Regions from separate parts of the Serratia sp. DFXYC6 genome, predicted to be linked through region 3. Evidence: predicted binding sites of a transcription regulator. Region 3 holds the regulator's gene; each other region holds the start of a gene.

Region 1 (3,210 bases), on a different contig from region 3:
ATCTGCTTCACCCATACCACGTGCAGAGATTTTGTCTGACGGGATGCCTTTGGAGACCAGGTAGTCAACAACGCTCTGTGCGCGTTGTTCAGACAGTTTCTGGTTGTACTGGTCAGAACCAACGGCGTCGGTGTAACCCAGAACAACTACGGAGCCGTCTTTAGGATCCATGGAGCTCAGCTGGGTGTACAGCTGATCCAGAGCCTGCTGGCCTTCTGCTTTCAGAGTAGATTTGTTGAAGTTGAACAGCACGTCAGACTTCAGAGTGAAACGCTTGGTTTCAACAACTGGAGCTGGAGCCGGAGCTGGTGCTGGAGCAACTACGTCATCCTGACCGAAGCGGTAAGAAACGCCCAGGCTCAGCATAGTGTTGTCTGGACGTGCGCCAACGGTACCTGCGTCACCGATGTTGCTTACGAACTGGTAATCCAGGCGGGTAGCCCAGTTTTTGGTCAGTGCGTATTCAACACCAACAGCAGCCAGCGGAGAAACGCCGGTGTCGTGGTCGCTCAGACGCTGACCAGTACGGCCGTAGTTAGCTTTGGAGTCTGCACGCCATACCATACCACCCAGACGAGTGTAGATGTCCAGATCGTCAGCAATTGGGTAGCTCAGTTTAGCGGCCAGTTGAACGCCCTGCGCTTTGAAAGCACCGTTGTTCACGCTGCCTTTGTAAGGCATGCGGCCGAGCCAGTCATAGCCCAGCTCGAAGCCCAGGTATTGGTTTGCCTGGTAGCCCAGGAACGCGCCGGCACCCAGCTGATCTTTGTGGGTTGGGCCGTTGCCGATACCGTTCTGGTAACCGTTACCGTAGAAACCAGTGTCGTGGTACTGGGACCAGCCCAGTTTAGCACCGGTGTACCAGGTGTTATCTTTTGGAGCGGCTTGCGCTACGGTAGCGAAACCTGCCAGTGCCACTGCTAATGCGATAGCTGTCTTTTTCATTTTGCGCCTCGTTATCATCCAAATAGGCAATGAGCTTTAAAGCTGTTTAAGCCCTTGGTTAAATTCCTTCGCCAAGGTTTAAGCCCTCGTTTGTTACTCGCCAGTTTTTCTGACGTTATAGAGCAACCTTGGCGATGTAAAGTCTACAACGTGGCGCGAAAGTTACAAGTGTGATGTGATAAGGCTCTAAAAAAAAACGCGGAATCGTACATATTTGCTAACATTCTTAGCCTAAAAAAGCGGCGATTCATCGAGCGTTTTTGCCTGCCAAACCGCAGCCGGACTCGCTTTTTGCCTTCCCCCACAAAGGTTCCGCTTAGGGGGTGCGAAAATGATGGGAAAAATCCTAAATTTACTTAATGATACAAAGAAGAGTGAATTTTTAGGGTAGAACAGTGTCCGTGAGTCGGGCTAATGTCACGTTGAGGGCGCATGATAAACCCATAGGCATTACCCAATTCTGCCGCACGTCTTAATTTTAGACGATCCTCCTCCGTTAGCTCGGGCAACCAGCCGAGAACCACGCTGTAATTTCCCGTTTGCAGCGCTTTTTCCATCGCCTCGACCGTATTCACCGGGCTGATCTGGCTCAGTTGCACCATTTTATCTACAGGCAGACCGGATTGCTGCAGCCATTGCTTGCTTAATTTTTGCTGCGGCGTCAGCCACAGAAGCCAGCGAGACTGTTTGCCCAATTGCAGCAGCAGGGGCAACAGTAATTGAGCCACTGCGGGCTGGCGCTCGTTGTAAACAAGTTCACTGATCAAGCCATTCTCTTTGCCGATATCCGTGTTCTTCGCAACATTGCGCGTTGTATAAGAGCCATGGCCGAAATGAGGTTGGTAGAGTGATTGAGTACGCATAAAGTTCCCGCCCGTCGTGTTACTGTATGTTTATACAGTATCCCTGATTTAGGATAAGATCAACCCAAATTTTCGTAGCGGCTCGCATAATTGCGATCATTTTTTGTACTGGCGGTTTTTGTGATTGGCAGGCGGGCGGATAGTGCGTATTTTTCTAATTAGTTGTTCACGTTACTTTTTTCATTGATGAGAGAAATAATACGGCCAGAACCTAAAAAGGAGGAACGCTATGAAAAGGATGTCGACGAGAAGGATCGCGCAGGCTAAAAATTGCTTTGCGGCGCTGGGCGCCATCACAACACGATCACAGTTTGGCGGCTATGGGCTGCTGGCTGAAGGGATAATGTTTGCGGTAGTAGCGGAAGGGGAATTGTACTTGCGGGCTACGGCGAGCATGGAACCGGCCTTTCGCGCCCGGGGCATGGTCAATATGGTCTATTCCAAGCGCGGTGTGCCCATCACCTTGCGCTATTACTGGGTTGACGAGTCGCTGTGGCGGGAACGCAACGAGCTGGTAGGGTTGGCCTGGCAGGCCATCAGGGAAGCGCGCCGAGAGCAGCGGCTCAAGGCCGGCGATCACGGCAGATTGAAGGCGTTGCCAAATATAGATGTCAACATGGAGCGCTTGCTATGGCGAGCGGGTATTCGCAATGCCTATGACCTGCGGCTGCATGGCGCCAAACGTAGCTATCTTCGCCTGCTGCAACAGCAGACCAATCTGGGGTTGCGCGTGCTGCTGTCGCTGGGCGGCGCGATAGCCGGCTATCATCAGGCGGCATTGCCGACCGAATTGCGCAACGAACTGGTGCGCTGGTTCGATCATACGATGGCTATGCGCCGCCATGGGCATGAGCCAGTAGTTCAGGGCCCATCGAGCGGGCCCTGAATAATTAGGTTGCCTTATTGATTTGGGTATGGAGTGCGGTGAGTTCCGGCAGCAGCTCGAGCATTAGCCCCACCTGCTGCAAAACCAACTGTTCTTTGCTTTCAGGTTCCGGAACGGCTGTGCGAATGCGCTCCGCCAGCTGTTCCAGCGCTTGCGCAATGCGCTGGCTGTTCCGTTCTTCTTGATGTAAGGCGCCGTCCACGTAACACACGGCATCATTGAGCAGATCGAGTGTGGCAGGGGTATTCAACCGCTCGCGGTGCGCCCCCAACGCCGAGATATAACTCAGGAGAGTGTGGTTCAGGCAGAGCAGACGGAAGGCGGCTTCTTGCAACGCCTTGTCGGCCTTGGGATCGGCGGACATGTTGGAGATGACCGAAGCCAGTTCAGCATCGCTGTTGTGGGCATCTCGCCGCGCGATGCGGTAAGCGAGCCCGTTATCCTTACCCTGATGATATTGCACCAGAATGGCGTCCAGATAGCGACAGTTGGCATTCAGCGTTTTATCCACTATCG
Region 2 (3,210 bases), on a different contig from region 3:
AGATACGGTGAATACCGAACGACATCAGGTCGTTCATCACGTCATACTTTGCCGCTACCGAATGGAAAACGTCCGCCACCATGGCCTGTTTTTCGTCTCTAGCGACGGTGCGAAAACCGAAATCGGTGGTTTCCTGCGATTGATCTGCCATTGTCCTGCCTGCTATTCAGTCAATTTTGTGTGGATGAGTGTACCAGAAGCCCGGTGAATACCCCACCTCGCCACGGCCTCAGCCGTGCGAAACGAAGCCCGGTTCCCCGGCGGTATCGTCATCGTCGTTCGTCTGCGGCAGCGCGGCGACATCATCGTCGTTCGCCTCTTCCGCTTCATCGTGTTGCGCGCCGGCTTGCTGCGCCAGCAGCGGGTTTATCGGCCGTTTGACCTCAACCCCCAACGCGCGGAAACCTTCAATTTGGCCGATAAGATTACCACGGCCTTCGCTCAGTTTGTTCATCGCCTGACGATAACTGCCCTGCGCCTTGTCCAGGCTCTGCCCCAGCGCGGACATATCGTCCACGAACAGCCGCATCTTGTCATACAGTTTCGCCGCGCGATCGGCGATGCGCTGGGCGTTCTGGCTCTGATGCTCATAGCGCCACAGGTTGGTGATGGTACGCAGCGCCACCAGCAACGTGGTCGGGCTGACCAGCATGATGTTGTGCTTAAGCGCTTCGCTGATCAGCTCCGGCTCGCGATCGATAGCCAGCAGGAAGGCGGGCTCGACCGGAATGAACATCAGCACATAATCCAGCGAACGCAGCCCCGGCAACTGCTGATAGTCCTTGCGGCCCAGCATGCGGATGTGGCCGCGCAGCGAGGCGATATGTTCGCTCAGCGCCGCTTCGCGCTCCGCCTCATCCTCGCCGTTGAAATAGCGCTCGTAGGCGATCAGCGACATCTTGGCGTCAATCACTACATCCTTACCCTGCGGCAGGCGCACGATCACATCGGGCTGCATGCGGCTCTGATGATCCACCCGCACGTTGACCTGCGTTTCATACTCATGTCCTTCGCGCAGGCCGGAAGCCTCCAGCACCCGGCTCAGCACCACCTCGCCCCAGTTGCCCTGCGTTTTGTTGTCGCCTTTCAGCGCCTTGGTGAGGTTGATCGCCTCGCGCGCCATCTGCGCGTTCAACTGCTGCAGATTGCGTATCTCGTGCGTCAGCGTATGGCGCTCCCGCGCCTCCTGGCCAAAGCTGTCCTGCACCTGCCGGCGGAAACCGTCCAGCTGTTCGCGCAGCGGCAACAGTAAACGATCCAAACTTTGCTTATTTTGCTCGTCCACCTTGCGGCCGCTGTGTTCAAAAATGCGGTTGGCGAGATTTTCAAACTGGGTGGTGAGCCGCTGTTCGCTGTTGATAAGCAGGCGCTGCTTCTCCTCCGCTGCCATACGCGTCTCTTCCAGACGGATGGTGACTTCGCGCAGTTCGGCTTCCTGCGCGCTGTTAACCTCGCGCTGGGCGCGCAGCTCCTGATTGAGCAGTTCGCATTCGTTGCGCCAATGGTTGAGCTGTTGCAGCTTCTCATGTCCGGCCGCCAGTTGGCTGTGCAGATTGCGCAGCTCCAGCTCGCTCTGGCGCGACTGCTGTTCGTGGCGCTGCAGCGTTTCCTGCCGCGCCGCCGTTTCCTGCTGCGCCTGCTGCAACGCTTGCTCCAGCAACCGCAGCTCGGTTTCATGTTGCGCATGCGTCTGCTGCACCCGCAGACTGGCGATCAGCCACCCCAACAGCATGCCGATCGCTACGCCGCCAATCCCATAAATCAGACTGGTATCCACCCTGCCTCCTGTTGCACCTTGCCGTTGCGGCGTTTTGCACGCCCATTGCCCGTCACGTTAAGGGGAGGCTGTATGGATGTCCAGCCTGATTTTGCCGGCCGCGCACAATATTGCGCGGCGCTGCGCAATTTAGCGAGAAATCAACCCAGCCACTGGCTGAGCCACTTGATGCCGAACGCCCCCGGCGCCAGAATGCCGAACGCCCAGATCATCGCCGACGTGACGTTGGCCAGTTGGAAATAGCGCTGCGGCATGCCGCAAATGCCGCCCACCAACGGCACCACGGCGCGCAGCGGGCCGAAGAAGCGGCCGATGAAAATGCCCAGCACGCCCCAGCGTTCAAAGAAGGCGTGGCCGCGCGCCAGCAGCTGCGGATTGCGCGACAGCGGCCACATATGGGCCACGCGATCCTGATAGTGATAGCCGATCCAGTAAGAGAGCCAGTCGCCGAAAAACGCCCCGGCGGCGGCGGCGGCCCAAATCGGCCAAAAGGCGATGCCGCTTTCGCCGATCAGCGCGCCCAGCGCCAGCAGGATCACCGTGGCCGGCAGCAGCAGCGACAAAAACGCCAGCGACTCGCCGAACGCCAGGAAGAAGATGATGGGAATGGCCCAGCCTTCGTGCTGACGCACGACGTCGCTGACCCAGTTGATAACGTCATTGAGGCTCAATACGGGGCTCCTGATACGCGATGGTTCGCCGCCTAGGATAAGCCGGGGCGAGTTAAACCCCGGTTAAACACGCAGCGATTTACTCGAGGTAGAACGCCTGCAGCGCTTCGCGCTGGGCCGCGCCCAGACCGTATTCCGCTTCCAGCCAGCGGTCGGTGGAGCCGTATTGCTGACGGATGCAGCCCAGCGCCGTCATCAGGAACTCCTCGCGCGCGCTGAGCACGTAGGCGAATTGCTCCAGCGCCGCCGCATTCAGCTTGATAGAGAGCTGATCCAGCATCTGCTCGCGGAAAGTGACCAGCGTGGTTTCAGTCAGCAGATAGTCTTCCAGCACCGTCGCTTCGTCGGCCCCCAGCGCGAACAGCACCAGTGCCGAACCGACCCCGGTGCGATCCTTGCCGACTGCGCAGTGCTGCACGATCGCGCCGCCGCCGGGGTTGCTCAGCAGCTGCGCCAACCGCTGATAGGCCACATTGCCGAACGGCAGGCGGCGATACAGTTCCAGCATGAACGCGCGGGCGTCGAAAGCGGCCAGCGTTTCGTTGGTGAGCTTCTCCAGGTTGGCGTTGACTTCGCTGCTCAGCGGGTTGGCCGGCACGTGATGATAGTCGGCGCCATTCCACAGAATATCCGGTTTGGCCTGCACTTCGTCGGCATCGCGGTAGTCCAGCACCGAACGCACCGGCACGCCGGCGAGAAAGGCGCAGTCGTTTTCCGTCAGCCGCTCGAGGGAACCGGAACGAAACAGCAGGCCGCGCTTGA
Region 3 (3,210 bases):
CATAAGCGAAACCGTCGAGCGCATAGGCGGTGAACGTCAGCAGATTCATCAATACCGCATTGACCGCCACCACCTCGCTTCCCAGGCGAGCGCCGAAAATGGTCAACGACGCAAAGCACAGTTGCAGCAACAATGAGCGCAGCATGATGTCGCGGTTGAGCGCCAGCAGGCGACGCAGATCGCCACGCCAGGCCTGGCGCAGCATCTGCAGGGTAATACCGCGCAGGCGCATCACCCGCCACGCCAACCACAGGCCGAGCAGCAGCGTAGCGTATTCGGCGATGGCGGTTGCCGCCGCCGCCCCCCGCACATTCCAGCCCAGGCCCATCACCAGCCAGATATCCAGCACGATGTTCAGCAGGTTGCCGACGATCAGCAGGATCACCGGCGCCCGCACGTACTGTACGCCAAGCAGCCAGCCCAGCAGCACCAGGTTGGCCAGCGCCGCCGGGGCGCTTAACCAGCGGATCTCAAGAAAACGCCGCGCCTGTTCCAGCACGTCGGCATCGCCGCCGACGATCCGCAGCGCCAGTTCGATCAGCGGATAGCGCAGCAGGACGATCGCCACCCCGGCCAACAGCGCCAGCAGCAGCGGTTGCATAAAGGCGCGCGCCAGCGCCTGGGGGTTCTGCGCCCCCAGCGCTTGCGCCGCCAGGCCGGTAGTGCTCATGCGCAGGAACAGCAGCAGCATGAACAGGAAGCTGGTCGCCACCGCACCGATCGCCACGCCCCCCAGATAAATGGGGCTGTCGAGGTGGCCGATCACCGCGGTGTCCACCAACCCGAGCAGCGGCACGGTAATATTGGAGAAGATCATCGGCAGGGCGAGGCGCCACAGGGCTTTATCGGTGTCGCTGGTGAAAGCGGAAATCAGGCGCATGATGGGATGTTCCTGTGACTGAGTGACAAAGGGCGAAGTCAGAAACAAAAACGCCCCAAAACAGGGGCGATTGATACAGGGAGCGGCGGTGATGGCGCGGCGATTAAATCCAGTCGCCGTTGCGGATCACGCCGACCGCCAGCCCTTCGATAGTGAAATTCTGCTGACGCAGATCGACCACGATCGGTTGGAATTCGTTGTTCTCCGGCAGCAGTTCAACCACGTTGCCGTGCTTTTTCAAGCGCTTGACCGTCACTTCGTCTTCGATCCGCGCGACCACGACCTGGCCGTTGCGCACGTCTTGCGTTTTGTGCACCGCCAGCAGATCGCCGTCCAGAATGCCAATGTCGCGCATTGACATGCCGTTCACCCGCAGCAGGAAATCGGCGCTCGGTTTAAACAGGGAAGGATCCACCTGGTAGTGCCCTTCGATGTGCTGCTGCGCCAGCAGCGGCTCGCCGGCGGCGACGCGGCCGATCAGCGGCAGCCCTTCTTCTTCTTCCATCAGCAGACGGATACCGCGCGAGGCACCGGAGACGATTTCGATCACGCCTTTGCGTGCCAGCGCCTTCAGGTGCTCTTCGGCGGCGTTAGGCGAACGGAACCCCAGACGCATCGCGATCTCGGCACGCGTTGGCGGCATGCCCGTTTGCGAAATGTGCTCGCGAATCAGATCGTAGACCTCTTGCTGTCTGGTAGTTAGTGCTTTCATTCCGCCCCCTGTTTGTTTATACAGTCTTGCTGTGAGTATATACAGGTAAGCGCGGATTGGGAACCGAAGAATAAATAAAAATCAGTCAGTAGGCGCTTTTCGTCAGCCGAAATGCTGCCATAAGACCGTGCCCCAAACGAACAGCGCCAGCACGATCGCCAGCGACACCGCCGCCGATCCCATGTCCTTGGCCCGCCCGGACAGCTCGTGATGTTCGCTGCCGATGCGATCCACCACCGCCTCGATCGCGCTGTTCAGGATCTCGACGATCATCACCAGCGCTACCGATCCGATCAATAAAATGCGCGCTATCGCACCCACATCCAGCCAGACAGCCAGTATGATAGCCAGAAGGGTGACCACCAGTTCCTGGCGGAAAGCCGCTTCGTGCTGCCAGGCGGCGGATAGCCCTTTATAAGAATAGCCGACTGCCTTGATGATGCGGGTCAGTCCGGTTGCTTGGTTTGCCATGTTTTCGTGCCTTTCTCAGAGGTCGGTCATAATAAAAAGAGTCTAGAACAGTCCGCGCTGACGGCTCTCGGTTTTCGAACACCACAGATCTGCTACCCGGTTTCTGGTATGCTTGCGGCGCATTGCTAACAAGAGGCTTCACGTTGTTATGTCAGGTTGGCGTAAAATTTATTATAAAATATTGAATTTACCACTTAAATTGTTGGTAAGAAGTAAGGTCATCCCTTCAGATCCGGTTACCGAGCTAGGGTTGGATCCCTCACGGCCGATTTTGTATGTTTTACCTTACAATTCCAAGGCGGATTTGCTGACGCTGCGCACCCAGTGCCTGGCGCAGGATCTGCCCGATCCGCTCAACTCGCTGGAGATCGACGGCACCGTGCTGCCGAGCTACGTGTTCATTCACGACGGTCCGCGCGTATTCCGCTATTACACCCCAAAAGAAGAGTCGGTAAAGCTGTTCCACGACTATCTGGATCTGCATCGCAGCAACCCGGATCTCGACATTCAGATGCTGCCGGTTTCGGTGATGTTCGGCCGTTCGCCGGGCCGCGAAGGCCACGGCACGCCGCACCTGCGTCTGTTGAACGGCGTGCAGAAATTCTTCGCCGTGCTGTGGCTCGGCCGCGACAGCTTCGTGCGTTTCTCCAACACCGTGTCGCTGCGCCGCATGGCTACCGAACACGGCACGGATAAAACCATCGCGCAGAAACTGGCGCGCGTGGCGCGCATGCACTTCTCGCGTCAGCGCCTGGCCGCGGTGGGCCCGAGTCTGCCGGCCCGTCAGGATCTGTTCAACAAGCTGTTGGCGTCCAAAGCGATCGAAAAAGCGGTCGAGGACGAAGCGCGCAGCAAGAAGATCTCGCACGAGAAGGCCCAGCAGAACGCCATCGCGCTGATGGAAGAGATCGCCGCCGACTTCTCCTACGAAACCGTGCGCCTGTCCGACCGCGTGCTGAGCTGGACCTGGAACCGGCTGTATCAGGGCATCAACGTCACCAACGCCGAGCGCGTGCGCCAGCTGGCGCAGGACGGCCACGAGATCGTCTACGTGCCCTGCCACCGCAGCCACATGGACTATCTGCTGCTGTCGTACGTGCTGTATCACCAGGGCCTGGTGCCGCCGCACATCGCTGCGGGCATCAAC
Region 4 (3,210 bases), on a different contig from region 3:
AAACGCCTTTGCCCTTGAAGGCGTCTTCGGAAGGCAGGCCAAGGTAGCGGGCGGAGGCGCCGGTCGCGATGATCAGCGCGTCGCAGCTGTATTCGCCGCTGTCGCCGAACAGGCGGAACGGACGCTGCTGCAGATCGACGCTGTTGATATGATCGAAGACGATTTCAGTCTGGAACTTCTCCGCGTGCTCGCGCATGCGCTCCATCAGCGCCGGGCCGGTCAGCCCTTCGGCGTCGCCCGGCCAGTTTTCCACTTCGGTGGTGGTGGTCAGCTGGCCGCCTTGCTCCAGACCGGTGATCAGCACCGGATTCAGGTTGGCGCGCGCCGCGTAGACGGCGGCGGTGTAACCGGCCGGGCCGGAGCCCAGAATCAGTAATTTGCTATGTTTAGCCGTGCCCATGAATAACCTCTTTATTCCACAATGGCGGACAATGAAGCCGATTGTAGGGAAAATGGCGCAGTAAAAAAAGCGCCGGGCGACGTTGTTAACGATTTGTATGATAGTTGTCGCCTATTAATGCACCCGCTGTCGGCAAATCGTACGCCGAACGCAGAAATTTACCTTATCAAAGCCGCATTCGGCTGCTGAATCGCCAACCGCGCAAAAACGGCGCATTCTGCGACTTCAGCCGCTCCCCGCCGGGGTTTATCTGCCAGCGATTCATAACCAAAAATGGGATGCAGACTTTTCGTGACGGTACGTTGTTCTGATTTTGCTTCTTTTACTTTGACAATCCGCTGCGCATTTGCGAAAACATCATAGGAAGAAGAAATTATCCCCGTAACACCAGCAAATCGTACGTATTTGCGCCGCGAGGCGGCAATGCGCGATGGGTGTGCGGAGCAGAGCGCGCAAGCGTTTGCTGATTTTTTCTCGACCTAAACGTCGTTACCTGCATCGCGCGGAGTTGGACAGACAGGCTGCGCGGCGTGGAATGATGGTAGTGAAGAAGCATATGACAGGCATCGGGTCTTCGCTTGGAACGAACCCTTACACATTGACGTTGGCTAGGGTGTGGCAAGTGCACGGAAGAAAATAAGAGAGACAATAATAATGGCAGACAACAAGAAACGCCCGGGTAAAGATCTTGACCGTATCGACCGCAACATCCTGAATGAGCTGCAGAAGGATGGGCGTATTTCGAACGTCGAGCTTTCGAAGCGCGTGGGGTTATCCCCGACACCATGTTTGGAACGCGTGCGCCGTCTCGAGCGCCAGGGTTTCATTCATGGCTATACCGCATTGCTTAACCCGCATTATTTGGATGCGTCCCTGCTGGTTTTCGTGGAGATCACGCTGAACCGCGGCGCGCCGGATGTGTTTGAGCAATTCAACTCGGCAGTGCAGAAGCTTGAAGAGATTCAGGAGTGTCATCTGGTTTCCGGCGATTTCGACTACCTGTTGAAAACCCGCGTACCGGACATGTCGGCTTACCGCAAATTGCTGGGCGAAACCTTGCTGCGTTTGCCGGGGGTTAACGACACCCGTACCTACGTAGTGATGGAAGAAGTGAAACAGAGTAACCGTCTGGTTATCAAAACACGGTAAGGTGCAGGTGCAAAACCTGATTAAATTGGTTACACTCCTGTTTATTCATACAGTTTCGGCGCCGGGGCAGTTTCTCGGCGCTGTTGCTATGTCAGCTAACAGGAACCTGGAGAGCCTTTCTTGAGCCAGGAATATACAGAAGATAAAGAAGTTACCCTGAAAAGACTCAGCAGTGGCCGGCGTTTGCTGGAAGCTGTGCTTATCGTGGTAGCGATTTTTGCCGTTTACCTCATGGCTGCGTTGGTCAGTTTCAATCCGTCTGACCCAAGCTGGTCGCAGACCGCGTGGCATGAGCCGATTCACAATCTGGGCGGCGGTGTCGGGGCCTGGTTGGCCGATACGCTGTTCTTCACCTTCGGGGTGCTCGCCTACGCGATACCGCCGATCATGCTGGTCCTGTGCTGGGCGGCTTATCGCCAACGCAGCAACAGAGACTATATCGACTATTTCGCGCTTTCCCTGCGCCTGATCGGCACCCTGGCGTTAGTGCTCACCTCCTGCGGGCTGGCGGCGCTGAACGTCGACGATCTCTATTACTTCGCTTCCGGCGGCGTGATCGGCAGCCTGCTGAGCAACGCCATGTTGCCGTGGTTCAACGGCATCGGCGCTACGCTGGCGCTGCTGTGCGTATGGGCGGCGGGGTTGACGCTGTTTACCGGCTGGTCCTGGCTGGTGATCGCCGAGAAGATCGGCGGGGCGGTGCTGGGCGTCGCGACGGTGATGACCAATCGCTCACGTCGCGAAGAGCGCTATTTTGAGGATGACGAGCGTTACGTCGACGACGAGCCTGAGCAGGCAGGGAAGGGCGCCGCCGCAGCGGTTGCCGCGACCGCCGCCGGAGCCGCGGCCGCCGATGACGACGTGCTGTTCTCCGCGCCTTCGGTCACCGACAGCGCCAAAGCGGCGGCGGAAGACGCCGCCGATCCGTTGCTCAGCGGCCTGCGCGCCGACGATGGCGAGCTTGAAGCAGAAGCCGCATCCATCGCGCCGGCGGCTTCGCCTGCACCGGCGGTGAAGGCAGAGATCCACGAGCCCGTTGCAGCGCCGATCGCCACACAGGCGCCGTCGGTGACGGTGGCGCCGGCCGCGCCGGCCTCTGTCAATCAGCACCCGGTGAGCGCCCCGGCGCAAGACGCTACGCCGCCGCTGTATTCCTTCGAGATCCCGGAAGAAACGCCCGCGCCTAAGGCGACGCGTCCAACGCCCGCGCCTAAGGCGACGCGTCCTGTCGATCCTTATCAGGATGACGATGAGCCGCGCCTCGGCAACTGGCAAGAGCCGGCCGCACCGCAGCCGCCGGCGCGTTCTCCCTTTGATTTTACCGCCGCACAGCGTGACAGCGTCGACATCGGCAATTCGAGCGGTTTCAGCGCCACCGGCGCCAAACCGCAGCCGGATACGGCGGCAGCCGCTGCTGCTGCAGGTGCCGCGGCGGCGACCTTTATGCCGGCCTTCACGGCGACCAGCGACGGCAATCCGCAGGTTAAGCAGGGCATCGGCCCTGAACTGCCGCGGCCGAATCCGGTGCGCATCCCGACCCGTCGCGAACTGGCTTCCTACGGCATCAAGCTGCCTTCGCAGCGTGCGGCCGAACAGGAGCAGCGCCAGACAGAGGCGGTGGTGAACCCGCAGGAAGAAGAGGCGCTACAGGAAGCCGCGCT

What was found. The regulator LexA, encoded in region 3, represses DNA repair genes until DNA is damaged. The targets are predictions, from matches to a motif close to TNCTGTATGTACATACAGNA.
Region 1: the regulator LexA is predicted to act here: its motif matches at 1,829-1,848, upstream of sulA (SOS-induced cell division inhibitor SulA).
Region 2: the regulator LexA is predicted to act here: its motif matches at 1,844-1,863, upstream of rmuC (DNA recombination protein RmuC).
Region 4: the regulator LexA is predicted to act here: its motif matches at 1,585-1,604, upstream of AC2CGQ_RS11235 (DNA translocase FtsK 4TM domain-containing protein).

What each region holds. Positions count from the first base shown of each region.
Region 1 covers NZ_JBXUNV010000001.1:2,206,576-2,209,785, reverse strand. The annotation lists gene ompA (porin OmpA) at 1-945, opposite strand, end outside; gene sulA (SOS-induced cell division inhibitor SulA) at 1,302-1,808, opposite strand; gene AC2CGQ_RS10930 (TfoX/Sxy family DNA transformation protein) at 2,038-2,694, shown strand; gene yccS (YccS family putative transporter) at 2,699-3,210, opposite strand, start outside.
Region 2 covers NZ_JBXUNV010000005.1:282,802-286,011, reverse strand. The annotation lists gene ubiE (bifunctional demethylmenaquinone methyltransferase/2-methoxy-6-polyprenyl-1,4-benzoquinol methylase UbiE) at 1-151, opposite strand, end outside; gene rmuC (DNA recombination protein RmuC) at 230-1,777, opposite strand; gene AC2CGQ_RS22345 (DedA family protein) at 1,918-2,448, opposite strand; gene AC2CGQ_RS22340 (tyrosine-protein phosphatase) at 2,528-3,210, opposite strand, start outside.
Region 3 covers NZ_JBXUNV010000002.1:562,528-565,737, forward strand. The annotation lists gene dinF (MATE family efflux transporter DinF) at 1-880, opposite strand, end outside; gene lexA (transcriptional repressor LexA) at 984-1,592, opposite strand; gene AC2CGQ_RS16120 (diacylglycerol kinase) at 1,695-2,063, opposite strand; gene plsB (glycerol-3-phosphate 1-O-acyltransferase PlsB) at 2,212-3,210, shown strand, end outside.
Region 4 covers NZ_JBXUNV010000001.1:2,285,776-2,288,985, reverse strand. The annotation lists gene trxB (thioredoxin-disulfide reductase) at 1-400, opposite strand, end outside; gene lrp (leucine-responsive transcriptional regulator Lrp) at 1,055-1,549, shown strand; gene AC2CGQ_RS11235 (DNA translocase FtsK 4TM domain-containing protein) at 1,670-3,210, shown strand, end outside.